Regions from separate parts of the Succinispira mobilis DSM 6222 genome, predicted to be linked through region 3. Evidence: riboswitches for the same ligand, from Rfam matches in the RefSeq annotation. Region 3 holds a riboswitch; each other region holds the start of a gene.
The links. Region 3 has a riboswitch for cobalamin ahead of cobT (nicotinate-nucleotide--dimethylbenzimidazole phosphoribosyltransferase). Riboswitches for the same ligand answer to the same signal wherever they lie in the genome.

Region 1 (10,931 bases), 280 kb from region 3:
ATCACTTACTACTTCATTTAATTTAGTTTGCAACTGTTCATAATTTTCCACATTAAAAATAACCCGACTAATCTCAGGGGTAAAATAAGTTACTGCGGCAAAGGGAGTTTTTACTTTATTAGCTACAAGTTCTACTTTTCCACTTGCTTTTACTTTATAAACCTGTCCATCTAAAAAAATCATTTCTCCATCTAATTTATCGAAAGTTCCTATGCCAAAATCTCCATATTTACTTAATGTCTGCATATCTATTTCCCCGTCATAATGACCACTCAACAAGGCATTTATAGTCGAGACTTGGTACAAACTTTTTAGCTCTTTGGCCTCCGCCCAACTAAAATTTAAAAATACTAAACACATAACTATTATTAATTTAAAACATTTTTTTTGCAATACATTCACTTCCTTGTTATCATTTTTAGATATTTTCAATTTGCCAATCAATAGGCTCTAAACCATGCTTAGTTAAGAACTCGTTAGCCTTGCTAAAATGTTTACACCCAAAAAAACCTCGAAATGCTGATAGTGGACTTGGATGAGGCGCTTGCAAAATCAAATGTTTAGGATTATTTAACAATGAAATTTTTTGTTGGGCTGGTCTCCCCCATAAGAAAACAACTACAGGACGTTCTATTTTATTTACAGCCTTAATTACCGCATCAGTAAATAATTCCCACCCCAATCCTTGATGCGAGTTTGCTTGGTGCGCTCGTACTGTTAACACTGTATTTAACAATAAAACTCCTTGTTTTGCCCATTTTTCAAGATAACCATTATTGGGAACATAACAGCCTAAATCTGTTTGTAATTCTTTGTAAATATTCATCAAAGAAGGCGGAATTGTTTCTTTAGGTGCTACGGAAAAACTAAGCCCATGGGCTTGACCTGGATTATGATAAGGATCTTGCCCCACTAACAGAACTTTTACTTTCTCTAAAGGCGTAAAGTGAAAGGCGTTGAATATATCTTCAGCTATTGGATAAATAACTTTACTATTGTATTCTTTTATTAAAACCTGTCTTAAATTCAAATAATATTGCTTTTCAAATTCTTCGCCAATTACAGTTAACCAATCATTATTTATTTTCGCCATTCATACTGCTCCTTCCTAACCTACTATGCTAAATTTTACTATTGAAAATCATATTTTACAATAGCTTACTTTATCAAAGGTGTTCAAAAGTAAATTGGCAGTCACCCTAATTTTATGTTACAATAATTTTGTTTTGTTTTTTATAGGTAAACATTTTAATGAAAGGACTAATATATGAACCAAGGAAATTTCAGTGGCTTGATGCCTATTATCGTCTTTCTTTTGTTATTTATCGGTAGCGGGATTATTGCAAATAGTTTCTATGCACTACCGACAATTGTTGCTTTTTTAATTGCCTTAGTTATTGCATTTTTACAAAATCGCCGGCTTAACTTCAACCAAAAACTTGCAGTTGTTGCCAAAAGCATGGGCAATGAAAACATTATGATTATGTGTCTAATATTTATTTTAGCAGGAGCATTTTCTGGGGCTGTGCAAGCTGCTGGTGGTGTAGAAAGCACTGTAAACTTAGGATTATCAATTTTACCAGCCAAAATAGCCGTAGCGGGCTTGTTTGTTATTGCCTGTTTTATTTCTTTGGCAATGGGCACTTCTGTAGGAACCATAGTAGCTTTAACCCCTATTGCCGTAGGCATCAGCGAAAAAACCGGCTTTCTCGGTGCAATGTGCATTGGCGCAGTAGTTTGCGGTGCAATGTTTGGAGATAATTTATCAATGATTTCTGATACCACAATCGCTGCCACTCGTACACAAGGCTGTGCCATGAAAGATAAATTCAAAGAAAATTTCTTTATTGTCCTGCCAGCTGCAATTATAACTATCGCTTTATTTCTTTTTTTAGCTTGGAATGCTAATTATCGCATTAGTGAAAACTTAAACTATGATTTACTGAAAATCTTGCCTTACTTAGTAGTTCTAGTTGGTGCACTATCCGGATTAAATGTTTTTTTAATTTTAATCGCAGGCACAATTTTATCTATTATAATAGGTGTGTTTACTAATTCGATTGCTGCAAGTAATATTTTTTCCGTTATCGCGAGCGGCAAAGACGGTACTGGTGGAATTATGAGTATGTATGATATAACCGTTATTTCAATTGTTGTCGCTGGAATCATTGGTTTAGTTAAAGAAAATGGTGGGATTGATTATTTACTTACGACCATAAAAAACCGTGTTCGCAGCAAAAAAGGTGCTGAACTAGGTATCGCTGCGCTTAGCTCCTTGGTAGATATTTCAACTGCCAATAACACTATTGCCATTGTTATGGCTGGTCCAATTGCAAAAGATATCGCTGATGAATATAAACTTTCTCCGAGCCGTACAGCGGCACTTTTAGATATTTTCACTTCTGTCTGGCAAGGGATTATTCCTTATGGAGCCCAACTATTGTATGCTAGTGCTGGCGCTACTGCTGTGGGCTTAACCCTTGCCCCCATTGAAATTCTGCCTTATTTATTCTATCCAATTTTAATGGGAATATTTGCTTTAATAAATATTATCAGCAAAAAAAACACCTAACAATTCATCATCACTGTCTCCATTTGACACTATATTTAAGCTAAATAAGTTACATCAGTAAAATAATTTTTATTATTTTGTTGCTTTTTTTACAAAAATATTTGTGTTTTTTACAAAAAGTAATTTCCAGCTTTACTATATATCTGGTATATGCTAAAATGTCCTTATCTTATTTAGTTTCTTAAAACATAATATTATAGTTAAAGGTGCCTAATTAGGCTTAAATCAAGGGAAGTTCGGTGTAAATCCGACACGGTCACGCCACTGTAAACACAATTTTGTGTAAGTCAGATCGCTGCCTTTAATTTTAGTGCTTTGCCTGCGAGTGACGGGAAAGCAGCTTGATTTATGATTGCTTTTACCTTGTAATTTAAAATCTCCTGCTGCTTACTATAGCAACAGGAGATTTTTATTTTTATATTTTCTAAGGAGGTTTATTTTGAAAAAAAAATTACTTTATAAAATTGGCCAAATATTATTGGTTTTGCTGGGAATTAGCTTTTTAACTTTTGCCTTAACTATGTTTTCACCTGGCGATCCTGTCAAACAAATGATCACCGGTGGCGAAGACTTATTCATCACTGAAGCAGAAGTGGAAGCTCTAAGACATGAACTCGGTTTAGACAAACCCTTTATTTTTCAGTATCTTGCCTGGTTAGAAAAAGCGGTGAGCGGCGATTTTGGTTATTCTTTTATGGCCAAATTACCAGTTACCACAATACTTTGGGAACGCTTACCAGCTACCTGCTTCTTGTCCTTAGCGTCTCTAGGCTTCATGCTAGTAGTCTCTGTCCCTCTAGGAGTTCTCGCGGCAGTAAAACGTAATGGCTTTTTTGATGCTGCAGTTCGTTTTCTAACTTTCTTCGGCATTTCTATTCCTGGATTTTGGTTAGGACTAATGTTACTTTGGTTATTTGGACTACATTTAGGGTGGCTACCTATTGTCGGCAGTCGCGTTGCCTTAGATACAATTATCTTACCGACCTTAACCTTAGGAATTGCGATGTCCTCTAAATATACCCGCCAAGTCAGAACGGCAATTTTAGAAGAACTTAATCAAGACTATGTTATCGGTGCCCGTGCCCGTGGTTTAAGCGAAAAACATATTTTATTTAAAGAAGTTCTGCCTAATGCCATGCTACCTTTAGTTACCCTTTTAGGTCTGTCTCTTGGCTCTTTATTAGGCGGAGCAGCCGTTATTGAAATAGTTTTTTCTTGGCCTGGCTTAGGTCGTTTAGCTGTGGAAGCAATAACCTACCGTGATTTTAATTTAGTTCAAGGTATCGTTCTCTGGATTGCTTTAATTTATATGTGTATTAATCTTCTAGTTGATTTTTCCTATAGTTATCTCGATCCTCGCTTAAAAAAAGGAGGTAACTAAAATGGATAAATTATTAATTGGTTTTAAAACTAATCGTCCTTTTGCAATTTATACAATTCTTACCGTTTTATTATTTACAACAGCCCTAGCAGCCCCCCTAATTGTTCCCTATAATCCAATTGATGCAACCTTGCAAAATGCATTTCAACCCCCTTCGGCAGAACATTTATTCGGAACGGACAAACTAGGACGTGATTGTTTTTCGCGTATTCTCTACGGAGCTAAATACTCCTTAACTGCTGTTTTAGCCTTAGTTACCAGTGTATTTATTATCGGCACTAGCTTAGGAGTTATTTCTGGCTATTTTGGTGGAAAAATTGATATTGTAATTATGCGAATTTCTGATATTATGATTTCTTTTCCAGGGATGATTTTAGCGATTGCTGTAGCTGGAATTATGGGCGGTAGTTTAACTAATGCAATTATCGCCTTAACTATCGTTAGCTGGACTAAATATGCTCGTTTAGCCCGTAGCTTAGTTTTAAAAATAAAAAAGCGCGACTTTATTGAGGCCGCTATTATTAATGGTGGCAAACCAACGCATATTCTTTGGACGCATATTGCCCCCAATATTCTTCCATTAATGATTATTACCGCTGCAACTGATATTGGCAGTATGATGCTGGAGTTAGCAGGTCTATCATTTTTGGGTTTTGGTGCCCAACCACCTACTCCCGAATGGGGCTTAATGCTTAATGAAGGCCGCCAACAACTGCAAACTGCGCCTTGGTTAATGCTCTATCCCGGTTTAGCAATTTTAGTTACTGTAGTAATTTTAAATCTTTGGGGCGATAGCCTCCGTGATGTCTTAGACCCCCGCCAAGAAGATTAAAATATTTATAAAAACAAAGGAAGTGTTTTTTGTGTGTAAAAATTTAAAAAAAGCTTTAGCAATCACCTGTATTGGTCTTATGTCTTTATCTGTTCTCGGTTGTGGTGGCGGCGATAAAAATAAAGCTGCCAACAAAGATACCTTGAAATTTGCTGTAACCAATTTTGCCGATAGTCTAGAACCTACAGATAACTATTTTGCCTGGGTAGTAGTTCGTTACGGTCTAGGTGAATGTTTAGTTAAATTTGATAAACAAATGAATAATACTCCTTGGCTGGCTGAAAGTTGGCAAATCAGCCCGGATAAATTAACTTGGACTTTTAAAATTAATGATAAATCTAAATTTTCTAATGGCAACAAATTAACTGCTGCAGCTGTAAAAAGTTCTCTTGAGCGGGTATTTGCTAAATCTAATCGCGCTAAAACTTTTTTCGAATATGCTGAAATAACTGCTGATGGGCAAACTTTAGTTATAAAAACTACCAAACCTTGCCCGGGATTACCTGGGATGCTTGCCGATCCATTATTTGTAATTATCGACACCAGCGTCAAAGATCGGGATTATGCTAAACAAGGTCCAATTTGTACTGGTCCTTATGTCGTTAAATCTTTTACTAAAGCTAAGTCCATAATGGAAGCTAATCCTAACTATTGGGATGGAACCGTGCCTTTTAAAACCATTGAAATTCCTTCTATTGATGATGCCAATACCAGAGCTATGGCCCTGCAATCTGGTGAAGTTGATATGGCTGTAAATATTGCCCCTGGGGATTTGTCTTTATTTAATAAAAAGGACAAATATAATATAACGGAAATTGCCTCTTTGCGTACAGCTTTAGCGCGCTTAAATGTTGCTACTGGACACCCTTTAAGTGACCAACGTGTGCGTGAGGCCTTAATTTCAAGTCTAGATAGAGAAACTTACAGTAAAGTGCTTTTGAAAAATACTTTCATTCCTGGGAAAGCGCCAATTCCACCTTCTCTTGATTATGGTTTTAATAAACTAGTTGATAAAAATGCATATAATGTAGAGCGCGCTAAAAAATTACTTGCAGAAGCGGGTTGGAAAGATAGTGATGGCGACGGCATTCTTGATAAAGATGGAAAACCTTTGACTCTAAACTTTGTATATTACAGTGGTCGAGCAGAATTGCCAATTTTTGCTGAAGCAACTCAAGCTGATGCTAAAAAGGTAGGCTTTGACATTAAATTAAAAAATGTTGACTACAATGTTCTTGACGGTATGGGGCAACGCGGTGAATTTGACCTAATAATTTCTAATATAATTACTGCTAACACTGGTGATCCTGAAATATATATGAATTGGTATTGGAAGACAAATATTAACGGTAGCAACCCACAAAATGGCGCAGGCTACAGCAATCCTAAATATGATGCCTTAAGCGATAGCTTATCGATCGAATTCGATGCAGCCAAAAGAAAAGATTTAATTATAAGTATGGAGCAAATTCTTATGGATGATGCCGCTGCAATTTTCTTTGGCTATCCTAAGACTAATATGATTAACAGTACTAATATCGTTGGCGCTGAAATTTTACCTGCTGATTACTATTGGATCACTAAAGACATAAAACCAGCAAAATAATTTATATTACCATTTACGAAAGGATAATTATAAAACTATGTTATTAAAAATTTCGGATTTAGATATTAGCTATAACGGTAATGCAACTGTTAAAAATGTTAATCTTGAACTGCAAGAGCAGGAAGTTATTGCCATAGTTGGCGAGAGCGGTAGTGGGAAAACAACCTTGATTAGAGCGATCATGTCTTGCCTGCCTACAGCAGCAACAGTTACAAACGGTTCCATCTTGTTTAACGGCGTTGATATTCTAAAAAACACGCCTAAACAAAATCGTGCCCTCTGTGGCCATGATATTTCCATGATTTTTCAAGATACAGGTAATATGATTAATCCTATTCGTAAAATAGGTACTCAATACATAGACTATATTTTAAATCATGCTCCTAATCTAGATAAAAATCAAGCTTATACAATAGCTACAGAAATGCTTCTTAAAGTGCATTTACCTAATCCTGAGAATATAATGTCTTCTTACCCGTTTGAGTTATCTGGAGGAATGCGCCAACGTGTGGGCATTGCTATGTCACTTACCTTTAATCCCAAAATACTATTAGCCGACGAGCCAACTAGCGCTCTGGATGTTACTACCCAAGCCCAAATAGTTCGGCAAATGATGGATATAAAGAAAGAATTCAGTACCGCCATAATAATTGTTACGCATAATATCGGGGTCGCTTCTTTTATGGCCGATAAAATTATCGTAATGAAAAATGGAGTTATTGTTGAAAGTGGTTCCTGCGAGCAAGTAATAAAAAACCCTCAACATGAATACACGCAAAAACTTTTAGATTCAGTAATTGAAATTGGAGGAAAACGTTTTGTCTAATACAATTTTAGAGATAAAAGGTTTAACCAAAAAGTTCTTAAATGAGCAAGGTCAAACACTTACTGCTTGTAATAACATTTCCCTAACAGCGACCAAAGGGCAAACTTTAGGCATTGTTGGCGAAAGTGGTTGCGGTAAAACTACTTTAATGCGCACTCTTACCCAAATATTTCCAGCCAATGGCGGCGAAATCATCTTAGATGGTGTTAATATCTTAAACTTAAGCGGTGAAGCCGCAAGGCAATCTCGTCGCAAACTACAGATGGTATTTCAAGATCCTTCATCTTCTTTCAACCCTAAAATGAAAGTAAAAGATATTATTTGTGAGCCTTTGTTGAATTTTAATTTAATTAAAAAAGCTGATGTTGACAACAAAGCTAGCGAGTTATTGACTTTAGTTGAGCTTCCACCTGACTTTAAAGACCGCTATCCTCATAGCATGAGTGGCGGACAACGCCAACGTCTCGGTATAGCTCGTGCTTTATCGCTAGAGCCAGAAATTATAATTTTTGATGAAGCGACTTCAGCTCTAGATGTTTCTGTACAAAATACAATTTGTGAGTTACTAGCAAAATTGCAACGTGAAAAACAGCTAACCTATTTGTTTATTTGCCATGATCTAGCTTTAGTAAATAGCTTTTCTCATAAAATAGCGGTAATGTATTTAGGCAATATTGTAGAAATGCTCGATAACACAAAATATGAACTATCGGCAGATGCTCTACATCCTTATACTAAAGCCTTGATAAAATCTGTTTTTACTTCTAACACCAAAATAATTGAACCCCTGGAAGGTGATATCCCTAGTCCTATAGATTTACCTAAAGGCTGTCCTTTCCAAAGTCGTTGTGCCATTGCCCAAGAAATTTGCAGTAGCGAACCACCTGTTTTAAAGCAAATTAAAGTTGGGCATCAAGCTGCTTGCCATTTAATTTAACCTACTTCTTCAACTTTAAAATATTGTCTTTTAAAAAAACTATTTGCTTATTTTCAATTGCTCATAATGCTAAAATACAACAGGGTTATCATGTAATGATACCCTGTTGTATTTTTTTGCTACAAAGTGTCTAGCCTTGATTTTTTTCAACTTAAAAAATTAAACTTATTACTTTTCATTAGCTAAATGATTCAGTTGCTCTGTTAAACTATGAATTTCTTCAATGCTAGCGGTTACTTCTTGAATTGCCGCCGCTTGTTGTTCTACCGTCGAAGATGTTTCGTTACCCATAACTACAGTTTTAGTTACAGAATCCCGAATCACAGTGGTAAACTCTTTTATTTTACCTACTGTTTGCTTAGAATCTTCGGCTAATTTACGAATTTCTTGTGCAACAACACTAAACCCTAAACCAGCTTCTCCGGCCCTAGCTGCTTCTATCGCTGCATTTAATCCTAATAATCGAGTTTGATCCGCAATCTCTTTAATCAAATCCATTACTTGATTAATTTGTGCTGTAACTACATCTACATTTTTTATTTCCGAATTCAATTTGTTTTGATTTTCGCTAACCGTTCCTGCAGAAGCTGCCATTTCTTCCATGGTTGAGGATATTTGCGCAATTCCATCATTTAAGACATCAGATATTGACTGTAATTTGCGTTGCTGGTAAGCACTTTTAGACATATTATTAGCGACTATAAATAATACATTAGCCGCAGCTTCAATCCCCTCTTTAGACAACTTACGAATATCTTGCACCGATTTTACATATTCCTCTTCATTTACACCTATTTCTTTAGCAATTCTACGATATTTCGCTTCGTCGGGTAATTCTGTTAGCACTTGCCCCCCTAAAATAGTACCAATTTGTCTTCCTTCTAATAAAATCGGAGCAGCAAAATCAATCAAACCCGCGTGACATTCATATACTACAGGTCGACCTAAACGAGCAGCTTCTTCTCCACCTTTTTTATGTGAAGCCGCACAACGCTTATCTCCGCAATCCGTAGAATGAGTATGATCGCAAAATCTTGTATAGCTACTTGGCTTAGTTACAGGATTGCCATCTGTATCAACAGTTACACTAGCAAGTCCAACCCCCTTAGCAAAATCATCTTGAAATCTTTGCAAAAACTCCAAATCAATTACATCTGTCAATTTAATGTTTTGCAAATCTTGAATATTTTTTGTTTTTGAATTTTGCATCATACTCTTTGCACTCCTCTTATTTTTTATAGCTAAAAACACTTTTTTTGTGTTTTAGTTACTTTGAAAATAAATCTTTCTGTTTCGGATTTTGAAATGTAGGCGTTTTAAAAAACATAAGTCTTTTCAGTAAGTACCAACTAACTAATTTGTTGTCAATATTTTAATTAATTGTAGCATATTCCGAAAAATGAAACAATACTTCTAGTAACAAGCCTTATATCAATCATAATAATTTATTTAACTATTTAAACCGATTTAGCCTATTTATAAAAATCATCTTCCCCTTATATTCCTTACTCTTTTACAAAAAACTCCATTTTCATTCTAAAAGCATTTTTTTCTTATGTTTCTCTATTTCTTGCCCCTGTGTTAATATAGTATCCTTTACAACAAACTTGACCTTTCCCATATTTGTACTTTATTTTCAACTATCGCTATTGTATAGCTTTAAGATTTTCGGAACCATGTGCACAATCCATGGTTTTCTATACACAAAAAAGAAAAAAGTCTGTATATCACTATACAGACTTTACTTACTTGGAGCTACTGACGGGAATTGAACCTGCGACCTGCTGATTACGAATCAGCTGCTCTACCAACTGAGCTACAGTAGCAAAATAATTGCAGTATTATTATCCACCTAAATTAAATTTCAGTCAAGTGTTTTATAAAAATTCATTTAATCTTTCATTATCGGAATAACCGCTGCATAAATTATATCTTCGCGCTTGTAGGCCTCATCTTCAGCTAAAACAAAAGCTTGTCCACAAACTTTTCCATCACATTTCTCTACTAAGCGCTTCATAGCCGCTAAAGAGGCTCCAGAACTAACAACATCGTCTACAATTAGAACTTTTTTCTCTGCCAATAAGATTTTTTTCTCTAAATCGAACCAAAGTTTTTGTTGCTTTCCCGTAGTTATCGTTTGCACACTTTCCGATATTGCCTGTGGATTATACAACTTTTGCTCTTTCCGGAATATCACCACATCTTTGTCGAACCTCTCTGCTAATGCAAAAGCTAATGGTATTCCTTTACTTTCCGAAGAAGCAATAACATCAAAATCACCTGCTATTTTTTCCTTAATTTTTGCACTTAAAGCATTCACAGCTGAAACTAACATCTTCCTATCAGACATAGTATCAAATAAAGCTATTTTCACCCCTGGACTAACTTCGATTATTGGTAATATATATTTTGTTTGGTCTAAAATTATTTCATAACCTTTTTGCATTGGTCCTCCACTTTATTACTTTTTTCACGAAAAAAATTATACCATATTTTTAATCATTCTTGTAGTTTACATGATATTTTTCTGCAAGTTCCGCTAATTTTTCACCGCTTAACCTATATACTGTCCATTCGTCCATTGCTTTAGCGCCCATTTGGTAATAAAATTCAAGCGAATTTTTATTCCAATCTAAACACCACCACTCCAGACGACCACAATTACGTTTAATGGCTAGCTCTGCTAAATAAGCTAACATTATTTTCCCTAAGCCTTTGCCACGCACTTCAGGGCGAATATATAGATCTTCTAAATATATTCCTGCTTTACCCAAAAA
Region 2 (10,931 bases), 280 kb from region 3:
AACCCAGTTATCATTCTAGAGTATATACCGCATATAGAGTCAAGCCTTTATTTTAATCTAAATAATCAACTTGCAAAGCAATCTGAGCTACATATTCTTGCGGATTAGCTGTCGACCAATGATTTCTCAGTTGGCTAATATAGCCTTCTCCCACAATTTGCAATTTATTAAGTTCGATAAATTCTTTAAGCTTTTTTATTGCTTTACCATAATTTGCATGACAGCAATCCGGTGTAAATATCGTAGCATATAAACCCGCAGGCTTAATTGTAATGTTTTGGTACTCCGTGGGCTCACTAATTCGCGTAAAAATTTTATTTATATTTGTGTAACTATTATTAAGCAATTGTTCTTTTTCTAGAATATAACCCATTAAATATTCATTTAAAATTCTACTAGTTGCAAAGGGAAGATTGTGTTTAGCTACTAAACCTATTTTTTCTTTTAAAGACACAGTGTTTTTACGAAAATCGTCCACAATCAAATACTCTTTCGGCACATTTTCTAAAGTTATTTTATCTATTCTAATTTGTTTTACTTGTTCAAGACGACTTATTTTAGTCTGCAGATTTTTTTTATTTTTAAGTAAAATCTGAACTTCTTCTTCAAATTCACTTAATTTTTTTTTAAAAATTGCTTGTAGAGCATCAAGATCGCGATTTTTAACATAATCAGATATTTCTTGAAGTGGTAACCCCAATTTACGCAAAGTTATGATAACTTCAAAAATATAATATTTATGTAAAGAATAGTAACGATAGCCATTTTCTTCTACTAAATCAGGTTCGAAAATTTTATTGCGCTCATAATAAAATAAAGTTTGTTTAGACACGCCAAAAAGATTCGCGAATTCGCCTATGGTAAAATACATTTCTGTTTTCTTATTCACAAAAAAACTCCTTTACTCTACTATTAGTATATAGTTTATACTCACCTTGTCTGTTGCAAATTACAAACAAAGCTATTTAACAGTTTAATATAATTGATACGGTATCGCAAGATTTAATAGATAAGCTAGTGAAATTCTAGCACGGTCCCGCCACTGTAATGATAAGCCAAGCAATTTGCGCTTAATCTAAGTCAGAATAACTACCTATCAAATTCCTAGCAAATAACCTACGAGAGATGGGTGCTGGTAAAAGTACTGCATATTTTTTGCATTGCTGTTTATTATATAGCCTTTCTTTTAGTTAAGAAAGGCTTTTTTATTTTGCCAGAAATTAAAATTTTTAGGAGAGGTGCTAATTTTTAATGAAAAAAACATCTGTAAGCAAACATTTATCGGTCCTTATTTTATCAAGTCTTATTTTCTCAACCCCCTGTGCCCTAGCTAACAACACGTCCTCAGAACTACCTGAATTTGCTCTAGAGCAAATAGTTGTTACGGCCAATAAGCTGCCCACTGAAGTTTTTAAAACTCAAGCCAACATCAGTGTAATCAGCCGCGAAGATTTAGAAAAAAATCATTATACCGATTTAGGTGATGCTCTAAAAACAGTCCCTGGCGTAAACTTGCAAAATTATAGTGCTAGCGGTGATAATTACACCTCTAACCGACTCTACATTAATGGTTCTGATAAAATTGTGGTTTTGGTTGATGGCATGCGCGTTAATGTCAATGGTTCTGTTTCAAGCGTTTTTTCTCCTTCAGAACTCTCCAATATGGATACTATTGAGCGCATTGAGGTGCTCAAGGGTTCAGCATCTACGCTATATGGAGCCGATGCTGTCGGCGGGGTAATTAATATTATCACCCGCAAAGCTAGTAAAGATTCGAGCACTACTTCTTTATCAACAATTTTAGGTAGTGCCAACAAACGCACTTATAAAATTATGAATCAAGGTAACGCTAATGACTATTTTTGGACAGTTGCAGCTCAAAAAAATGAGTTAGGCGACTATAAAGATGGCCGTGGTAATAAAATTATCCAAGATGTAGATACAGATACTTACGATCTGAAGCTGGGCAAAAAATTTAAAGATGATTCTACTTTAACTTTTAATTACCAAAAATACAAGTCCGATTACATTCGCCCTTCAACCGGTGGGCTAAAAGCCACTACAAAAAATTTCGGCAAAAAAGATAATAATAAACTAAGTATGAGTTATCAAAATAAATTTAGCAAAAATCTTTCAAATCAAGTCTCTTTGTACCGCAATGTAAATTTCTTAAATGACAATTATTTAAATCCGGGTTCAGTCTGGTTAATGGATTTAGAAACACGCGGTTTTAGTGAACAACTTACCCATACTAGTAAAGATCATACTGTAGTTGCTGGCTTTGATTATTATCAAGATCGTGTAAATAGGTATTCTTCGACCTCTTATGGTACCACTGATGCCTACCAAGGAATTAAACTAACTAATCGGGCTTTCTATCTCCAAGACGAATGGCGCTTTGCTCAAAATTGGACATTAACTCCAGGTATTCGCTATCATAATCATTCCGAATACGGCAGTAATACCGCCAAAAGTTTGACTCTAGGCTATTTGCAAAATGAAAAAACTAATTATTATCTAAGCTTTAAAGAATTTTTTGTCGCGCCTAATCAATTTCAAATATATTCAAAATATGGCGGCAAAGGGCTAACCCCTGAAAAAGGTGATAATATTGAGTTTGGCGTAAAACATAAATTTAGCGATACTACTACCGTAAACTTTAATGCCTATGAACGCAAAGCTGATAATATGTTAGCCTTTAATAATACAACTGTAAAATATTACAATACTGGGGAAGAAAAATCTCGTGGTTGGAGTGTTGACCTCAGTCAGGAATTAAGCAAACATCTAGATTTAATGGTTGGCTATACACATACAACTACAGGGACTGAAACCGCCAAAACTTATGCCAACCGCGATGGCTATATTCCAACTGGAGCCTGGAATATCAGTTTAGACTATAACCAAGATAAATTTAATGCAGTTTTAAGTGCCAAGGGAATTTTAAATCGTCCTGGGCGTAAAGTTAACGCCACTAAAACTGCTAGTAATTTGCAAAGTTTTTGGTTATATGATCTAGCATTTAACTATAAAGCTAATAAAAATATCAATACTTTTATAAAAATTAATAATCTTTTCGATAAATTTTATACCGACCAAATGTATGACATGAATCCAGATGGCAGTTGGTACTCTGCGCAAGGACGCAATATCCAAGTAGGCGTTGAGTATAAATTCTAACTTAGGAACAATGTTGATAACGAATTGCCTTGAAAATTATTTTCAAGGCAATTTTTAGTTAACTTAGAAAAAATCGACGAAATTTTTCCACTATTATGATATAATACTTTTAATACAGAGATATTTTCAGATATTTGTAGTTGGGAGTGTGCCATTATGGATTTATATACAAAATTATTAACTAAACAAGCTAAATTATCAGTTATCGGTCTAGGATATGTAGGAATGCCTTTAGCTGTAGCATTCGACAAGAAAGATATTGCAGTAATTGGTTTTGATTTAAATTCCGAAAAAATTGATTTATACCGACAAGGACTTGATCCAACTTTTGAAGTTGGTTCTGAAGCCTTAAAACATAGCAAGATATTCTTTACAGATGCTGCAATTAGTTTGCGTGAGGCTAATTTCCATATTATTGCTGTTCCTACACCAATTAACATTGACAAAACACCTGACCTTTGTCCAGTAGAAAATGCCAGTGTTATTCTCGGCAGGAATCTATCTAAAGGCTCTGTAGTTGTGTACGAATCCACTGTTTATCCAGGAGTTACCGAAGATATATGTATTCCTATCCTTGAACGTGAATCTGGTCTAAAATGCGGGCAAGATTTTCTAGTTGGCTATTCTCCGGAACGAATTAATCCTGGTGATAAAGTAAATAGACTAGAAAACATAGTTAAAATTGTTGCTGGTCTAGATAGCTCCACCCTCGATATCGTAGCTAAAGTCTATGAACTAATTATTGAAGTTGGAGTATATCGTGCGGAAAGTGTTAAAGTTGCAGAAGCTGCTAAAGTAGTTGAAAACAGTCAGCGAGATATTAATATTGCCTTTATGAATGAATTAGCAATGGTTTTTGATAAAATGAAAATTGACACAAATGAAGTTATAAAAGCTATGAATACCAAATGGAATGCTTTGAAATTCTATCCTGGCCTAGTTGGTGGTCATTGTATCGGAATTGACCCTTATTATTTTATCTATCAAGCAGCAAAACTAGGCTATCATTCCCAAATAATTCTAGCTGGCAGAAAAATAAATGACGGGATGGGGCAATTCATTGCTGATGCTGTAATTAAAGAACTAGTCCTTGCCAATAAGAAAGTTATTCAAAGTAAAGTATATATTTTGGGAATAACCTTTAAAGAAAATTGTCCCGATATTCGTAATTCAAAAGTAACTGACGTAATCACCCGCTTACAAGAATATGGTATCAACCCAATTATTATTGACCCTTGGGCTGATGTTGATGAAACAGCTTCTGAATATGGTCTAAAACTTGATACCCTTGAAGATATTCATGACGCCGATTGTCTGATTTTTGCAGTTGCCCATCAAGAATTCAAAAATTTATCGTTAGATAAGATTGCTTCATATTTTAATTCTCAATTACCGCAAGAAGAAAAAATTATTATCGATGTAAAGAGTATATTAGATAAGTACGCGATATCCCAAAAAGGCTATCGTTATTGGAACCTTTAATTTCTATTGGAGGTCAAGATAATGCATTTATTTAAGACAAGTATTATTCGAAAAATATTTTTCGTTGCTGGCATAAATTATATTAATTTTCATAATTTATGCCAGTTTTTTCAACCTTAAAAATAAACAGTATTTTGAACAAACTAATAAAGACTCCCTTTTAAAGGATGCCAAACAAATCGCTACAGAAGTTCAATTATTCATGAACACTTACCAAATCATTGTAGAGCAAATGCAGAAAAGCCCTGATTTTGCGACAATTGCGTCTCGATTAAATGATAGAACTGCCAAATTCACCGACCCACTTTATCCTAAAATCAACAATCGCCTCCAACAAATAAGACAAAACGACAATAATATTGCTTTAGTTTATATTGGTGTCCTAAAAAGCAATGATTTAATTACTAATATCTACGAATATGCTCCCCCTGCTGATTATGTCCTTAGCGAAAGAAATTGGTATAAACAGAGTAAAAACCTCAATCGTGCTACAATTACCAGTCCTTATATCGACATTGTAACCAAAAAAGTAGTACTTACAATTTCTATTCCATTACTTAAAGATGGTATCCAAGTTGGTGTTGCAGGCTTAGACTTAATGCTCGATGATATTTATAAGATAATGTCAAATTATAAAATTGGCGATAAGGGTTACGCTGTTTTACTTAGAAAGGACGGTTCAATTATCTATCATCCCCAATATGATTTTTCTCAAAATTGGAATGAGGTAAACATTTCTGATTTACTGGAAAAAAATTCTTCCACTATTCTTTCAGGAAAAAGCGGCTTAATTGAGTATACTTATCAAGGTGAGGATAAGTATCTAGCTTATCTTCCTATCGAAAATTCAGATTTAATTGTAGCCGCCATTATTCCCGAATCCCAAGTCTATGCGCCTTTAAAAAGTTTCCTTTTTACAAATATCCTGGTTTTATTTTTAGTATTAATCCTTATTTCTATCCTCCTAGTTTACTTAGAAAAAACCATTGCTAAACCTATTGTTATTATTTCTAATGCCTTAGAAAATTTTACCAAAAATGATTTATCGATAACTTTGCCAAATGAATTGCTCTTGCGTCAAGATGAGATAGGAAATCTTGCTCGCAGTTTAAAGTTCATGTCGCAGAAAATTTCTAATCATGTTTTAGAAATTGATGAGCGCAACTTAGCTTTATCAGAAGAAATAAGTATTAGAACGATGATCCAAATACGCTTGGAAATGATTTTGAAATTACTTTCAGGAACTCGTGAAGCAATATTTATTTTAGATGAAAGCTATACTTGTTTATACAAGAACAATGCTTTTGAAGAATTAAATATTACTCCCAAAGATGACTTCGATAAAGTCAACATTATTGATAAAATTTTATCTAGCAAAGCTCACTTACTGCAAGAACTTTTAAAAACCGGACAAATTGTAAAAGAAGTTTCTTTTCAAAATAATAATGGGATAATTATTTGTTTATTTGATAGATTGTAAAATAAAATAATTGGTTTAGAAGCGCTAATTCGTTGGCAACCTAGTAATTCTAATGTTGTAATTCCACCAAATCTTTTTATCCCACTAATTGAAAAATCAAACTTAATTATACCTATCGGCGAATGGGTATTAATTACTGCTTGCAAATTTGCAATGTTTCTTTTAGAGCAAGGTTTTGAAACTCCTGTCGCAGTAAATATCTCTCGTTTGCAATTTAAAAATCCCTATATTATTACCCTCATTAACTCAGTGCTAGAGGAAACTAAATTACCCGCAAACCTTCTAGAACTAGAAATCACTGAAGGAATTTTAATGGATAATCACCAAGAATGTGAGTTAATTCTTGACGAACTTAAAGGAATGGGTGTAAAAATTGCTATTGATGACTTTGGTACGGGTTACTCTTCTCTTTCTTATCTGAAGCGCTTTGCTGTTGATAAAATTAAGATAGATCGTTCCTTTATAAAAGACATTCCTGAAAAAGACAGTGGTGTAATAGCTAAAGTAATTATCGACTTAGCTAATAACCTTAGAATTAAGGTAATTGCCGAAGGCATTGAAACTGACGCACAACTAGACTTCTTAAAAGTAAATAATTGTTTTGAAGCTCAAGGGTTTATGTTCTCTAAACCCCTAAAATCTGATAGCTTATTAGATTTTCTCAAAAAATATCAATAACAGCTTTTACGCAAGATGCCCGCCATAGATCTAAACAGATTTATGGCGAGCATCTTAATTATTTTTACTAAAATGTATCAACTGAAAAACAACACCGTATTAAGCAAAAATAATGGGATTAGCACTACTCCTGACCAAAGCATGTATCCAAAAAAGCTGGGCATTTTTATTCCATTTTCTTCAGCAATCGATTTAGTCATGAAATTAGGCGCATTGCCAATATAAGTATTGGCGCCCATAAAAACAGCCCCACAAGAAATTGCTAAAAGAACGTGTTCATTTATTATACCTAAGTCTGTTATGATACCTATAGTCTCCCCCATTTGTCCGGCAATGCTTACAAAAACAAGGTATGTAGGAGCATTGTCAAGGAAACTCGATAAAATTCCCGTAATCCAGAAAAACTGTGCAGGCGAACTTACACCGAGTTCTCCACCTCGCTCCTGGAGAATTTTTAAAGCTGGAACTATTGTGGCAAATATCCCTGCAAACAATAAGGCTACCTCTTGAACTGGATGCCAATTAAATTTATTCGCGGCTCTTATTTCTTTACTAGTAAATTTTAAAGACAATACAGCCATAAAAATAATAACAACATCACGCAACAAATTTAAATAACCAAGTTTAAATTCATGCCCTTGATAGTTCATTAAACTTATTCCCTTAGCACTATTTGCCGCTACATCAAAAAATAACGGATTATGAGCTAATGCTCCACTAAGAATGACCGCTAATAAAATACCACCCAAAAACACTAAATTATGAAGGCCGTGAATCTTTATTTTTTCGCCCACGCTCTCACTTGGACTTTCTAAGCTAAAAAATCCTTTGAAGAAATTTAAACTCGACATTTTTTTTCTTTTATAGTATAACTCTTTGTTTTCTCTGCGATAAAAAAAACTGTCTAACATAAAATAAGTTATTAATAAAAGAGTAACATTAAAAATCCAAGGTTTAAACAAATTTAAAGTCCAAAAAAAAGGTACGCCATGGAGAAATCCTAAAAACAAGGGTGGATCTCCTACTGGTGTCAACGAACCGCCAATATTACTAACTAAAAAAAGCAGAAAAATTATCGTGTGAACTTTCATTTTTCTATTAATATTTGCACTTATCAAAGGACGAATTACAAGCATTGTAGCTCCTGTTGTACCGACAATGCTTGATAAACAAGTCCCTAAAAAAATTATCAAAGAATTCGATAAAGGAGTATTTGGCAATGTTCCTGCAACATTTATCCCTCCAGCTACAACAAAAAGTCCCGCAACTAAAATAATAAACGGAATGTAGTCAACTATCATAATATGCAGAAATTCATACCAAGCTTGTTCTAACCCAAACAGCAGGCCTGAAGGAATTACAAACAGCAACGTCCAAAATAAACTAATCTTCCCCATATTGTCTTCCCACCAATGCATATTTACAATTGGACAAATTGCTATTGATAGCAAAATACCGACAAAAGGAATTATACTCCACAAAGGGAAGGAAACACTTTGAATATCACCAGCTGCGAACGAGATACTAGGTATAAAAAAAATAATACTTAATATGCCTAATACCTTTAAAATCCTGTCTTTAACAACTTTTTTAGAAAATTTCTCCATTTTTCATCCTCCACTTATTTAATTTTTTAGTTTATACTGAATTCGAAATTTATATATTCTACCTTACGTCCTATTTTTTCAGGAAAATATCTTATTTGCATATCAGTATTTTTATTTATATCCCTTTCCAGCATATCTAAAACATTAACTCTAAAATCAAAATATTTTTTATAGCTACAACCTAATAATTCTATAAGCTCTATTAAAGTAAAACGTATTTTATTCGCCCGATTTATTTCATAATAATATTTTAAAAAGATATAAATCCCACCCGAATATTGGCTTTTCATTTTCATTAATTCTTTACTATTAAGATATATCAAAATACTTTTCAATTGAAGTAAAAATGGTTTTAAATAGCAATTCAATTCGATAATAATATGTTTTTCTTGATAAACTATTGACTGCACCCAGTGTGTTTGTCTTGTTTCATTATTTTTATCTTTAAGACTTAAAACTCTACTCAATAAACGTCTACAGGCATCCTTTATTTTTTGTTGACCTTTAATTTCTTCCAGTCCACAAATTTGCAATAAATTATGATTTTCAAATTTTACAAATTTCTCATCATTGCTTTCCATTTTTAAAATTATTTGTTCAATAATTTTTTGTTCAAGCAAATCTAATTTATATTTAGCTTCTATTAATTTTAAAGATTGAGCAAAATAAGCTTTATTAAAAAAATCCAGAAATAAATTACTTTTAACAGCCAAAAAATCACGTCCTCATAATATACTAATTAAAATATAACACGAAAACTAGTTTTTTGTAAATCCTAGTTTTTTATTTTTTTTTTTTATTTTATCATTATAGTTATCTTAAACACAAATAACAGAACCATTATATTAAATAGCAGTTCTGTTATTTGTATTTATAATATTTATTCAATTAAGCACCTATTGTTTATTCCAAAAATTCCGTCTCCTCTAACTCTTCCAGTAATTGATTTGTTTCTATAACATTTAAATTTTTGTTCAATGCATGTAAAATAACACAATCCCACTGACTACGAATATATAACTCGCCTACATTAGCTAATTTTAGCAAATATTGTGTTTTAGCTATATCTAATTCTAAAGCAATAGCTAATGCTAGAACTTTCTTTCTAGATGGATTTCTGTCCCCTGAAAAAATATGATACGCATAACTTTGTTCTAAACCCGACTTTCTGATAACATGTGCTTTAGTTAGATTTTTTTCCTTTAAAATTCTATCTAAGTATTCCGAGAAATTTTCTTTTTTAAACTCTTTGTTATTTTTAGCAATAAAATGTTTTATGCAGGAAGTGTTTTTCAACTCTTGAATTAATTTATACCTATCTTTATTTTTCATATTGTTACTCCCATTTAATATTCAAATAAACTTTTCAAATAATTCATTCTGTTAAAATTCCAAAACTTCTTAGCTTTCTCCTATTAGAACAACCTTTTTTCCTTCTTATCCTTTAGAATGTACTTGTATCTCACTAAACCTCAAGGATGTGATAAAAATAGAGACTATCTTATGTATAATTTACTTATTTTTACTATGCTGCTGTTGTGTTTTATATCGAGAATTAAATCTAGAAACTTCGGAATTTAGTTCAGAAAAAATTATTCTTGCTTTATTATTAATATTTATTACCATCCCATTATTAAGCATTTTTTTTATCGAAAAATCATTTAACTATTAATACTTATATTGTATAAATAATTTTATTGGTTATGTTGTCCTATAAGAGCAATAATTAAATATTTTTACAAATAAAGATATAAAAAAACTGCCATATTCTTTTACAAAAAGTCCATATTTTTTTATTATAACAATTGTAATGTACAATATTTGTCTACTACAAAAACAAAAACTAAAAAGGTAATAAGCTTTTAATCCTATTACCTTCTTAGTTTTTTATTCATATTCCTGCTATTTTTTTCTAGAATTACCTTTTGGTTTTAGCCATTACATATTTTTATAGGTACAACTTAATATAATTTCTCGTTCTGCATTATCAATTTCTAAGGTTTCTACGCTTGCCGGACCTTCTTCAGTCAAAGTATCTACTAATAAATCTTCTAAGCCACCGTCCACATACCAGTTATATAACTTTTCTGCCATAATCTCCGAATCTTGCCCAACAAAGGTAAACGTAACTTTTTTCATAGTTAATATTCTCCTTTACATTGTATTAAGCTGGTTTTTAAAGTAATTATATCATAATGGTTTATATTCGATGAAATTTTTATTTTAAAATCAACTTCATTTGTTTTTATTAGTATAAATCAATTTAACAATTTCTAACATCATTGCACAAGATTTTTCAAAAGAATCTATTGGCAAAAACTCACTATTAGAATGAAAATTATGAGCACCGGTGAAAAAATTAGGTGTAGGTATCCCTTGAGTTGAAATGTATGAACCATCTGTTCCACCGCGCATTGCAATTGTTTTTGGTTCAATTTGCAAATTTTTCATCGCTTGGTAAATATAATCAACACAATTTTTATTTTCATCCGTAATTGCATCGC
Region 3 (10,931 bases):
GCAATTATTTCAAAATAATGCAGACTATTTAAGGGCTTTGTTAAATTGTCGATTCTAACTTGACATTTTTTCATAGCAACAAAATCTAAGGCAGGTATTTGCATCTCAATCACTTTAAATATTCCTCCTTACTATTTTCTAAAACTTCTGTTATTCCTGTTAACATTTCCATTACAATCGATGCGCCAATAGCTTCACCTAATCTTACTTTCATATCTAAACATGGCTGCAAGCCAAGTGTATTCAACGCTATAATATGTGCTGGCTCACCTGACAAATGTGAGGCAAACATATAGTCTTTAGCATTTTTATGCATAGCTTGAGCAATTAAGGCTGAAGCAGTTGTATTTAACCCATCAATAATAACTGGACAGCTATTTGCCGCAGCCGCTAGTATCACACCTACAAGCGCCCCGATCTCAAAACCACCTACTTTAGCTAAAACATCAATACCATCTTTAATATCTGGCCTATTTATTTCCAGTCCTTTACGCACAACATCTAATTTTACTTGCATTCTACTGTCAGAAATGCCTGTCCCTCGACCTGTAATTTCTTCGGGTGACATACCTGTAAAAGCTCCCACAATTGCAGCACTTGAGGTTGTATTGCCTATACCCATCTCCCCTAAACTAAAGCAGTTATACCCATCTTTTACTTTAGAATTTACAATCTCAATCCCTACTTCAATCGCTTTTATTGCTTCTAATTTACTCATCGCTGGTCCTTCAGTAAAATCCTGCGTTCCATAAGCAATTTTACGTTGCCACAGCCCAGGTACATTCTCCATATCTCCTGCAATTCCAACATCTGCGACTACCATATCCGCTTGACAATAGTTTGCAAAAGCATTAGCACTTCCACCTTTAGCTATCAAATAATTAGCCGTCATATGCATTGTCGTTTCAATTGGATAAGCGCTAATTCCTTGCTTAGCTACCCCATGATCTGCCGAAGTTATAACCATACAATGTTTTATTGTTGTACAAAACTTATTTCCTTTGATAGCAATATATTTTCGTGCCATCTGAGCAAGTCTACCAAATTTTTTTTGCTCTAGTATAACACTACTAATATTTTCACAATTTGAAGATGGCACACTTTTAATGTTTTTTAGAGTTTTCGTCAATAAATTCATCTTTACCTCACTGTTTATCATATTCTTTATTAAAAAACAAAGAGACTTTTGAAAGTTTCCCTTCAAAAGTCTCTTTTCCACAAAAACTTTTAACAACTCAAGGCAGGTCTCCTGGCTCCCGATTCATCAATTTTACACCTTCCCCCTTAAGAGTGGCATTCGTAAAATCTCCTCGATACAGTGGTGGGCCCGCGTTTACACATTTTTCAATGCTCCTACTTCCCTATTCTTCACATTATGTGACACCTTGGTTGAAATATTCAATTGGAAATTATTATAGCATAACTCTTTGCTATGGTCAACTCTTGCTATTTTGATAATCTTGCAAAAATTTTTCTATTCCTTTATCGGTTAATTCATGCTTAATCATATCTCTGACTAGGCTAGGAGGAATTGTAGCAATATCAACTCCAGTTTGAGCCAATAAATTTATATGTTGCAAGTTTCTTACACTAGCAGCGATAACTTTTGTTTTAATTTTGTATAGTTTAAAGGTTTGTATTATTTCTTTTACTGCCTGAACCCCATCTTCACCAATATCATCTAATCGCCCCACAAAAGGACTCACATAAGTTGCGCCAGCTTTTGCAGCAAGCAATGCTTGAGCTAAATTAAAAATTAATGTTACATTTGTTTTTATACCTTTGCAAGCTAATACATTGACCGCTTTTAGTCCTTCTGCCGTAGCTGGAATTTTTATAATAATATTGGATGCTAACTTATTCAATTGTTCAGCTTCTTTAATCATCCCCAAATAATCAGTTGCTATTACTTCTGCACTTATTGGTCCAGAAACTAATCCCGCAATCTTTTTTATTACTTCAGATAACTGTTCGCCACTCTTTGCCACTAAGCTAGGATTAGTGGTAACTCCACCAACAACTCCCCAAGCTACAAACTCTTCTATTTCTTTTATTATTGCCGTATCTAAAAAAATTTCCATTCCACCGCCTCCTAATAATCAAACCTATTTTTTTAAATTATTCTACATATTTTTACAAAATCCTCTTTTAAGTTCTCTATCGTAAAATTATTGATTTTACACAATTATTTTGCTATAGTTATTTTATAGAGTATTGTAGTTATTTAATCCTAAGAATTTCTTGTTTTTCATGGCTTTTTACTCCTCAGGACAGTACAGAATAATATTTGGAGGTATTTATAAGATGGGTGTAATAAAAATTATGATGGTTGATGATTCGCCCTTTTCACGCACAATTCTTGCTGATACTTTACGTGAGTTTAATTGTGAAATTGTTGGTGAAGCTGACTCAATTGAATCCTTGATCGAAACCTATAAAAATTGTAAACCCGATATCGTTACGATGGATATTGCTATGCCAGGAGCAGATGGTTTCGAATGCAGCAAAGCCCTTTTAGCACATGATCCTAGTGCACGCATCGTTTTAATTAGTTCCATGAAAGACGAAGAAACCGAATCAGAAGCTCGTCGCACTGGTATTATGGGCTATATTCAAAAACCTGCTGATGCAGAAACTGCAGCTAGAATTTTCAAAAATGTCCTTTCACCTGATGTTTTATATCAAAACTTAGAAGCTTGGAGTCTTGAAACTTGTAAAGAAGCTCTTTCACAAAGTATTACACGTATGACCAAAACTACAGCTTCCTATTTAGATAAAGAAATTTGCAAACCTAGTTTTTCTAAAGGAATTGCTGTAGTTATTGGTATAATTGGCCGCTATCCTGGGACATTTATTCTTGATATCGCCCAAGATACCGCTGAAAAAATGGCCACCAATATGTTGCGCCGCGAACCTAAAAATCGCGAAGAAATTATTGCCATGGCCGCGGAATTTGCCAATGTCGTGGGCGGAATCGCCTGTTCAATGATCAATAAAAAGGATAAAAATTTAAGTCTACGAGTAGCTCCTCCAAGTGTTTTTTATGGTGCAACTACCGAAATAGTTAGTCCTAATATTTGTGTGCGTATGATTTCTGCTCAAACTGATTTTGGCGATATCGACATAAGTATTGGATTTAAGAAAGGAAATGTGCTATGGATGTAAATGCAATCAATCCTATTTTAACAGCTTTTACGACTATTTTACCGCAAATCGGTTTCCAACAAATAGAAAAAATTTCTACAAACTTAGAAGGATCCACCCTCGATAATAGCGGAATAATGATTAATATCGGTGTAATGGGTCCTCTTAAGGGAGCTATCTTGATAGGTATGGATTTGGATTCTGCCAAACAATTTGCGTCTAAAATGATGATGGGAATGCCCGTAACTGAGCTAGATTCTCTAGCCCAAAGTGCTATATCTGAAATGGCGAATATGGTTTGCGCTAATTCTTGTACAATATTCGCAACCTCTGGAATAACAGGTTTGGATATCTCGCCACCAACCCTACTTTTAGGTCCTGGGGGGCAGGTTAGACTTTCAGTTCCCAAAATTCTCTCTGTAACTTTTTCAGCCGATGGCATTAAAGTTAATGTCTACGTCGGATTATTTTAATTCTAATTCCAATAAGTTAAAATAAAAGATTGATACCGCTAGATTAAATTCTATGGTATCAATCTTTTTTATTAGTCTATCGGTCGAGAATTGTTTAAATGCTTTATTATTCTTGCAAGATGGTAGCCCAAACTATCTAGCCATAATAAACCTAATATCGTTTCATTGCCTTTTTCTGGCAACAGATTGCCTTGTGCAATATCTAATAGCACTTTTTCCCGACCAATTTTACGTTCGTTATATAATGATTTTGTTAATTCTTCAATTACGGCTGGTGCCTCAATAACCTTTTTACTCTCTAACCATCCCAGCGCAATTTTTATCTCTTCACTTAATATATATCTCGGTTCTTTTAACATTTCAGAACAACAGACAATTTCTGCCTTATATTCTTCTTGTAATAACTCAATTATCTGCTCTAAGTGATCAGTACTATGAACAATAGCTAAATAGCGCTGAAAATCTTCCGAGTTAACAGGCATTGTCGGTATTTTTTTAAAAAATTTACGAATATCTTCTAAGGCCAACTTAGCCATTTCTAAGTTTAACTCGCCCTTGTTTTGCGAATTTATTTCTTTTGGAAAAGCATTTAAAACAAAAATAGTTATTTCTACAACCGAACGGTATGAAGCTTCCATTGCAACTGCTGGAAACTGCGCAACTGTTTCATCTAAATATTTTGTTAATACGTTGTTTTTTTCTGGAATTAATTTTTCAGTAAAAGTAGCTAGAGTTTCAATAAATGGTAAAAAGATAATAATTCCAAATAGTTTTACTGCCGTATGAAAAATAGCTAAAACAATAACTGGTTCTTCTATTGCCGCGATTAATGTTAGTTTATTCATAAGTATTGTCAATACCGGAATTAACAAGAATACAATTATTCCAGTAACTATATTAAAAAAAACATGGACAAAAGCTGTTTTTTTCGCAGCAATTGTACTGCCAATACAGGCAATAGCTGCCGTAACTGTAGTTCCAATATTTTGCCCAATCACCAGCGCCATTGCTTGTGATAAATTAATTGTTCCTGCGCTTAAAGCAATTAAGGTAGTAGCTACTGCTGCACTGGATGACTGTACTATAACGGTCATTATTATGCCTATTATAGCCAAAAAGAAATGTTGAACAATCGTGTCTCCTGCAAAAGCACTTAAATCAATATGTTGCCCGAGTTCCTTCATTCCTAGTTGCAATGTGTCTATTCCAATAAATAGTAACCCAAACCCAGTCATAATCATCCCCATAGACGCGTATCTATCTTTAGACAGCATTTTCAGCATTACACCTATTCCTACTAGTGGAAAAGCCAACATACTAATTTTAATTTTCAAACCAATAGTCGCAACAATCCAACTTGTACTAGTTGTACCTAAATTCGAACCCAAGATTACCCCTATTGCTTGACGAAAACTTAACAATCCTGCACTTACAAAACCAATTGTAGTTACTGTCGTGGCACTAGATGATTGAACTATTGCCGTAATAACCGCCCCTAAGGAAATTGCCGAAAAAATTTTATTTGTTAATTTTCCTAGAATAGTTTTAATTTTGTCACCAGCTACTATCTTTAGTCCATCTGTTATTAATGTCATTCCTAGTAAAAAAAGCCCAATTCCACCAATTACCGTAGCTAACACAAATTCCTCTCCTTTCGCTAGATATTTATTGACAGTATATCATAGTTTTTAATTTTTTCGAAAGTAATAAATTTGTAATATTGCCAAAAAATAGTTTTTTTATTTATTACTACTTTTTAAATTTTATATATTGATATATAATTAGTCTATATCAATAATATTGGCCCCAAATTCTATAGTATAGGAGGGTCTAACTTGAAAACTAACAATAAATTAATAAAAAAATTACTTAATACTCGTAATAATAAAAAAATATTATTGACAAGCAAGTATTATTATTCTGCATTTATTAATGCTAGTGATAGATTAGATGCTCTCTATATTTTTGATGCACATAGTCATAAAATTCTTGAGGCTAATGAAGTCTTTTGGGAAATGTTGCAATATAGTCCTGCTGATTTACAAAGCTTGTATATAGAAAATATTATTGTTGCTGATTCTGCTGAAATTAATCTAAATATCAATAATGTTTTGCAACACAGAGTCGTAGATTTAGGGTTGCGCCAATACAAACGCAAAGATTCTTCTATGCTCTTTGTCGAAAGTAAAATAAAATTATTTAAGAGTAAAAAAAGATATTATATAATTGTCGCCATCCGCGATATCACTGATTGGCAACATATTCAAAACCGTTTAAAACTCGCACTGCAAGTTTTTAATACTGCTATTGATGGAATTGTCGTAACAGATGCTCAAGGCGTAATTCAACTGGCAAATCCTGCTTATTTAGAAAATACTGGCTATTCTCTTGAAGAGTTGTTGGGAATGACACCAAGAATCCTCAAATCAGGTAGACATGATGACAGTTTTTATGAAGATATGTGGTCTTCTTTGTTTGAAAATGGCAATTGGCAAGGAGAAATATGGAATAAACGTAAAAACGGTGAACTTTTTCCTTTGTGGTTAATGATTAACGCTATAAAAGATGATTGTGGACAAGTAATAATGTATTCCGCCGTAGCTCGCGATTTATCCGAAAGACTAAAATACGAAGAAAAAATTAAGTATCAAGCTTATTATGATGGGTTAACAGATTTACCAAATCGTCGATTTTTCTATCAAAAGGCACATGACTATATAAATTTAGCTAAACGCTATAACTATATGATGTCCATTATGTTCATAGATTTAGATGGATTTAAAAGTGTTAATGATAATCTCGGTCATAATATTGGTGATTTACTGCTAATTGAAGTTGGCAATAGACTAAAAAAATGCGTCCGAGAAAGTGATACTGTTGCTAGAATGGGAGGTGACGAATTCACCCTTATTTTAGCCAAAATAAATACTATACACGATGCGGAAATCGTTGCTAAAAAAATTCAAAATTCAATCGGCCAACAATTTATTATTAATGATCATAGTATACATATATCTTGCAGCATTGGTATTAGCATTTTCCCCAATCACTCTGACAATGAAGAGATTTTAATTAAAAAAGCTGATAACGCTATGTATCAAGCTAAAACTCAAGGAAAAAACGCATATAAATTCTATACTGAAGATGTTCAGACTGAAAAAATTTATAAACCACTTTCTTAATCTTCTTACCCCAAAACCCCCAACCGGCAATTCTTAATATAAATGGCAGGCTGGGGTTTTAATTTATATTTTCCAAAGCATCATCATACGGTTTCGTTGACTATTATCTTTTAAAATAATACAATATAATAAGACATTATTCTAAGCGCGTATTCAAATATTAATAAAATCTTTGTTAAGGAGTGTTACTTATGAATTATACTGCAATTGAATTATTAGATATGTTTGCAATTCTAGCGCCACACATTAAATCAATTTTAGCCGAAGACATCGGCATTTCTGTAATCAAAAATAATATTTATACCAACTATATACCCGCTAATGCTCTAGATTTAAAAAATAAACCAGGTGATCCAGTTAAAGGAGCAGTAAGCAAAAATTGTCTAGAATCAGGCAAGCGAATAATAAAAATAGTCTCTAGGGCTGACTCTACTTATGGCGTCGCTTATATCGCCTGTGCCTTTCCTTTCAAAGAAGGAAACAAAACTGTTGGTTGTGTAACTACCACTCAAACTATTGATGTTTACGATAAAGTCACTACTATTGCTAATGAACTTGCCATATCTTCTAAAACTTTCAACTCCTCAATGCAAGAAGTCGCCCAAAACACAAAAAGTTTTTTCTCTATAATTTCTAAATTAGACAAACTTGGCCTGGAATTAGACCTAGCTGTGAAAAAGAGCGATGAAATTGTAACTTTTATTCGCAATGTTTCTTCGCAAACCAATCTTTTAGGATTAAATGCAGCCATCGAAGCGGCAAGAGCTGGTGAGCAGGGTCGCGGTTTTGCAGTTGTAGCGGAAGAAGTTCGTAAATTAGCCTTAGATAGTGCTGAATCTGCTAAAATTATCACTAGTTCTTTACAACAAATGGATAAATTAATCAAAGAAGTTTCATTAAATCTTGGTACAATTAACTCTTCTTTAGAGAATGATTACAAAAACATTGAAAATTTATCTTTAAAAAGTCAAACACTAGCTAAAATTTCCGAAGAACTTTCTCAGCTTTCACAAAATATGTATAATGATTAATTAAATACTCTCTCGAGTTTTTTGTGCAAACAGCCCGCTACAATAACTGTAGCGGGCTGTTTGTTACTTATACACCAAAAATATTTTTTTCTATTGGAAACTTATTCCTTTTCGTATTTGTAAATCATCCGCAATAATTGCCATGCCAACAATTACACGTTCTTTCCCTAATCGTTCTTGAACTGAAGGATTTTCTGGATATTTACCCTCTACAAATTTCAACTCAACTAGACCATATTTAGAACCACCACCAGCTACTTGCACCACCAAATCATGCCAGCCATTAGTTTTATTTTCACTAACAATAATCGGATTATGCATCAAAGAAAATCTATTAACTAGTTTATAACCATTTAAATCTTCTGTAAAAATTAAAGCGCTACTTCCACCACTGCCGCTGAAATATGGTCCTACTATATATACAAAAATTTCAGGAATGTTATCATTATTTAGATCAACTAAATTGTAATAATAGTAGTTTTTATGTTCTAAATTTTCACTAATTCCATAGGCTACTCTAATAGCCTGCTCTAAATTTTCGTTACTTTTTGTTTCTGACAACTTATAAGAAATATTGCTTCCTAGATAAACGCCATTAATACTCTCTGGCAAAAATTTTGCGCCATTAAGCACTTGTTGCTTTGTCTCAGGCATTTTTTCTATATATACACTTAAAACTTTTTTGTTGGTAGGATAATAAAACACAGTTATTTTTTGCTCATTATCAGCAAAACTTGCATAGCCCTCCACTAAATCTTCTGCGATTGGTTTACCAAAAGCCTCAACAAAACTCTCTAATCGCCTTCCAACCCTAGCACCTTTAAAATTCACACTACTGTTTGCAATTGACACCGCTCGTACAGAAAATTGCTCATTATCTGCGAAATATATCCTTATTTTATCTTTACAAAAACTCTCTGCTGTAGCCTCAGCAGGATAATAATTATGTCCATATTTTAAAAATACTTTTTCTTTAGTTTCGCCAATTAATTTAGTATAAGCAGTAAAATTTTTTTCTATTTTTCGTTCTTGAAGATTACAATTGCAATCATGTGCTTCAACTACTCCAATTGTATTAACTGCAAACAATAAAAGCATTATACAAAACACCATTACTTTTTTCAAAATTCGCGACCTACTTTCTTGTTATTTTTTTAAAAATTCGGCCATTCTATCCCCTATTCGCTCTAATATTCTATTTGTCATAGGTAAAATTCCTTTATATTCACTGTCTCGAACGTCTAGAACCATAAATATATTTTCATTTGTCTTCGCATCCTTTAAAACTGATTTAACACCAGTATTAGCTACATTTTTATAATACGCAGGAACTATTTTTAACCTTTCTACAGGCATGCGCACCGTAGTTTTTTCTTCCACTTTATACCCCTTCTTTTTAGTTATAACTACAGTATCAACATACTCGGTCTCCGTATAACGGCGTTCTGGTACAAAAATTTTATCGATTCTAAACACTACTAAGTCAAATTCTAGCACTTGATCAACAAACTCCAAAGTATACGTGTCCAATAAACTTTGATATTTTTTAGGATCAGATTTAGCCAAAGCTTGCATATCTTGATCGACAATATTGCCAATACTTTTGAGCAAATCATCTTGCAACACAAATCTAATTCTCTCACCTTGCAATTTTTTATGATTTTTAAGTTCTTGGCAAAATTCATTTATACGCATTTCATCAAATGTATCTATTTTCATAGCGGTAACATTGATAGGCTTAATTAAAACTCTATGAACTTTATTTATATCATAATTTTTATTTACCCACTCATCTTTTTTCTCTTCGGCAAAAGCCACCTGCGTAGTCACGATCTGAAAAACCAACATCAGTAAAATTCCTAAAATAATTTTTTTTTGTCTTTTCATAAAAATCCTCCCGTTTGTTTTCAAAAAGCTCTCTAAATTTAACTCAATTTATCATAAACAACTTAGAACAACTTTTTAACGTGTCTTTTATCTTATCAAAAAAATTTTTTTCCTGCAACTTACACTTTCCCCTCTGAGCTAATACTCTCTAACTATTTATGTCGATATAAAAATGCACTAATTGCTGCCGTAAGTGGAATCGTAAATAAAATGCCAATACTTCCCACTAAAGCTTGTGCTATTTCTACCGCTATCATTTCACGATTAAAAAGCAATAAAAAATTACCGCCATTATAAGCAGTTATTAGTAATACAACTGAAAGTGAACTACCTATATAGGCTAAAATTAAAGTATTACTCATAGTGCCAATAATATCTCTGCCAATATTTATACCTGATTGAAACAAGGAAGAAAAACTAATTTTTTCAACTTTTCTAGCTAATTCACTTAGCGATGCCGCAATATCAACTGCTACATCCATAATCGCTCCTACTGCGCCAATGATTATTGCGCCAAATATTATCGCTTGCAAATCTAATGGTACTTCACGATTCCAGTTTGCCAGATATATTGAATGTTCATCCACGTAACCAGTTAAGTATAATACTTTATCCATAAAAACTGATAAAATTGCGGCTAAAATTATGCCACCTATACAGCCAATGGCAGCCGCTAAACTTTTCTTATTTGCTCCATTTACCAACAATAAGGTGGTTATTATTATAAAGATGCTAGTTATAAAGGTCCATTTATAGATATTTAGGCCTGATAAAATCGCAGGAATATATATTGCAAATATTGCCCCACAAGTAAATACTAAAGCAATAATTGTACTAATACCCTTTTTCCCACCAAATAATATTAACAGGAGTGTGAAAATGCCTGCTAATATTAATAGTGCCTTACTTCGAATATATTCAATAAATATCCAATTACTACTCTTTGGCTGCTCTTTGGCCACAAGAATTTGATCACCAACCTGGACGTTACGCATCTTCATCCCAAACATTGGACTAGACTCTTGAATTACGTTCAACAATTCTGACTCATTATCTAAATTACTGGCCGTAAAATATATCTTAACTTGCTTTTTATTACCTCCACCTCCTTTAAACTCTTTCTCTGTTTGTTTTGTTATCTCCGTCACCTGTACGCGTTTAATTTCCTGCTTTTTATCCTTTATTAAATGTAAATTCTCTGTTGCTTGACCATA

Region 1: linked by a shared signal. The riboswitch ahead of nikB (nickel ABC transporter permease) and the one ahead of cobT (nicotinate-nucleotide--dimethylbenzimidazole phosphoribosyltransferase) in region 3 are both predicted to bind cobalamin.
Region 2: linked by a shared signal. The riboswitch ahead of SUCMO_RS0105490 (TonB-dependent receptor plug domain-containing protein) and the one ahead of cobT (nicotinate-nucleotide--dimethylbenzimidazole phosphoribosyltransferase) in region 3 are both predicted to bind cobalamin.

Annotation. Positions count from the first base shown of each region.
Region 1 is NZ_KB913028.1:1,693,376-1,704,306, forward strand. Features, by position in the region: gene budA (acetolactate decarboxylase) at 1-360, opposite strand, end outside; gene SUCMO_RS0107995 (uracil-DNA glycosylase) at 419-1,093, opposite strand; gene SUCMO_RS0108000 (Na+/H+ antiporter NhaC family protein) at 1,268-2,572, shown strand; adenosylcobalamin (AdoCbl) riboswitch at 2,785-2,915, shown strand; gene nikB (nickel ABC transporter permease) at 3,009-3,953, shown strand; gene nikC (nickel transporter permease) at 3,955-4,785, shown strand; gene SUCMO_RS0108015 (ABC transporter substrate-binding protein) at 4,865-6,391, shown strand; gene SUCMO_RS0108020 (ABC transporter ATP-binding protein) at 6,429-7,217, shown strand; gene SUCMO_RS0108025 (oligopeptide/dipeptide ABC transporter ATP-binding protein) at 7,210-8,154, shown strand; gene SUCMO_RS0108030 (PocR ligand-binding domain-containing protein) at 8,323-9,366, opposite strand; tRNA gene SUCMO_RS0108035 (tRNA-Thr) at 9,905-9,980, opposite strand; gene SUCMO_RS0108040 (phosphoribosyltransferase family protein) at 10,046-10,600, opposite strand; gene SUCMO_RS0108045 (GNAT family N-acetyltransferase) at 10,650-10,931, opposite strand, start outside.
Region 2 is NZ_KB913028.1:1,138,409-1,149,339, reverse strand. Features, by position in the region: gene SUCMO_RS0105500 (MerR family transcriptional regulator) at 53-889, opposite strand; cobalamin riboswitch at 972-1,111, shown strand; gene SUCMO_RS0105490 (TonB-dependent receptor plug domain-containing protein) at 1,252-3,180, shown strand; gene SUCMO_RS0105485 (nucleotide sugar dehydrogenase) at 3,337-4,662, shown strand; gene SUCMO_RS0105480 (cache domain-containing protein) at 4,739-6,142, shown strand; gene SUCMO_RS10415 (EAL domain-containing protein) at 6,149-6,820, shown strand; gene SUCMO_RS0105470 (sodium:proton antiporter) at 6,898-8,427, opposite strand; gene SUCMO_RS0105465 (replication initiation protein) at 8,454-9,140, opposite strand; gene SUCMO_RS0105460 (helix-turn-helix domain-containing protein) at 9,331-9,759, opposite strand; gene SUCMO_RS0105455 (hypothetical protein) at 10,366-10,566, opposite strand; gene pepT (peptidase T) at 10,663-10,931, opposite strand, start outside.
Region 3 is NZ_KB913028.1:1,415,370-1,426,300, forward strand. Features, by position in the region: gene SUCMO_RS10995 (nicotinate-nucleotide--dimethylbenzimidazole phosphoribosyltransferase) at 1-104, opposite strand, end outside; gene cobT (nicotinate-nucleotide--dimethylbenzimidazole phosphoribosyltransferase) at 110-1,138, opposite strand; cobalamin riboswitch at 1,223-1,403, opposite strand; gene fsa (fructose-6-phosphate aldolase) at 1,437-2,081, opposite strand; gene SUCMO_RS0106690 (response regulator) at 2,305-3,165, shown strand; gene SUCMO_RS0106695 (chemotaxis protein CheX) at 3,156-3,617, shown strand; gene SUCMO_RS10490 (Na/Pi cotransporter family protein) at 3,689-5,257, opposite strand; gene SUCMO_RS0106705 (sensor domain-containing diguanylate cyclase) at 5,453-6,799, shown strand; partial or broken gene SUCMO_RS11760 (methyl-accepting chemotaxis protein) at 7,507-7,830, shown strand; gene SUCMO_RS11000 (hypothetical protein) at 7,921-8,955, opposite strand; gene SUCMO_RS0106720 (hypothetical protein) at 8,977-9,717, opposite strand; gene SUCMO_RS10500 (YibE/F family protein) at 9,870-10,931, opposite strand, start outside.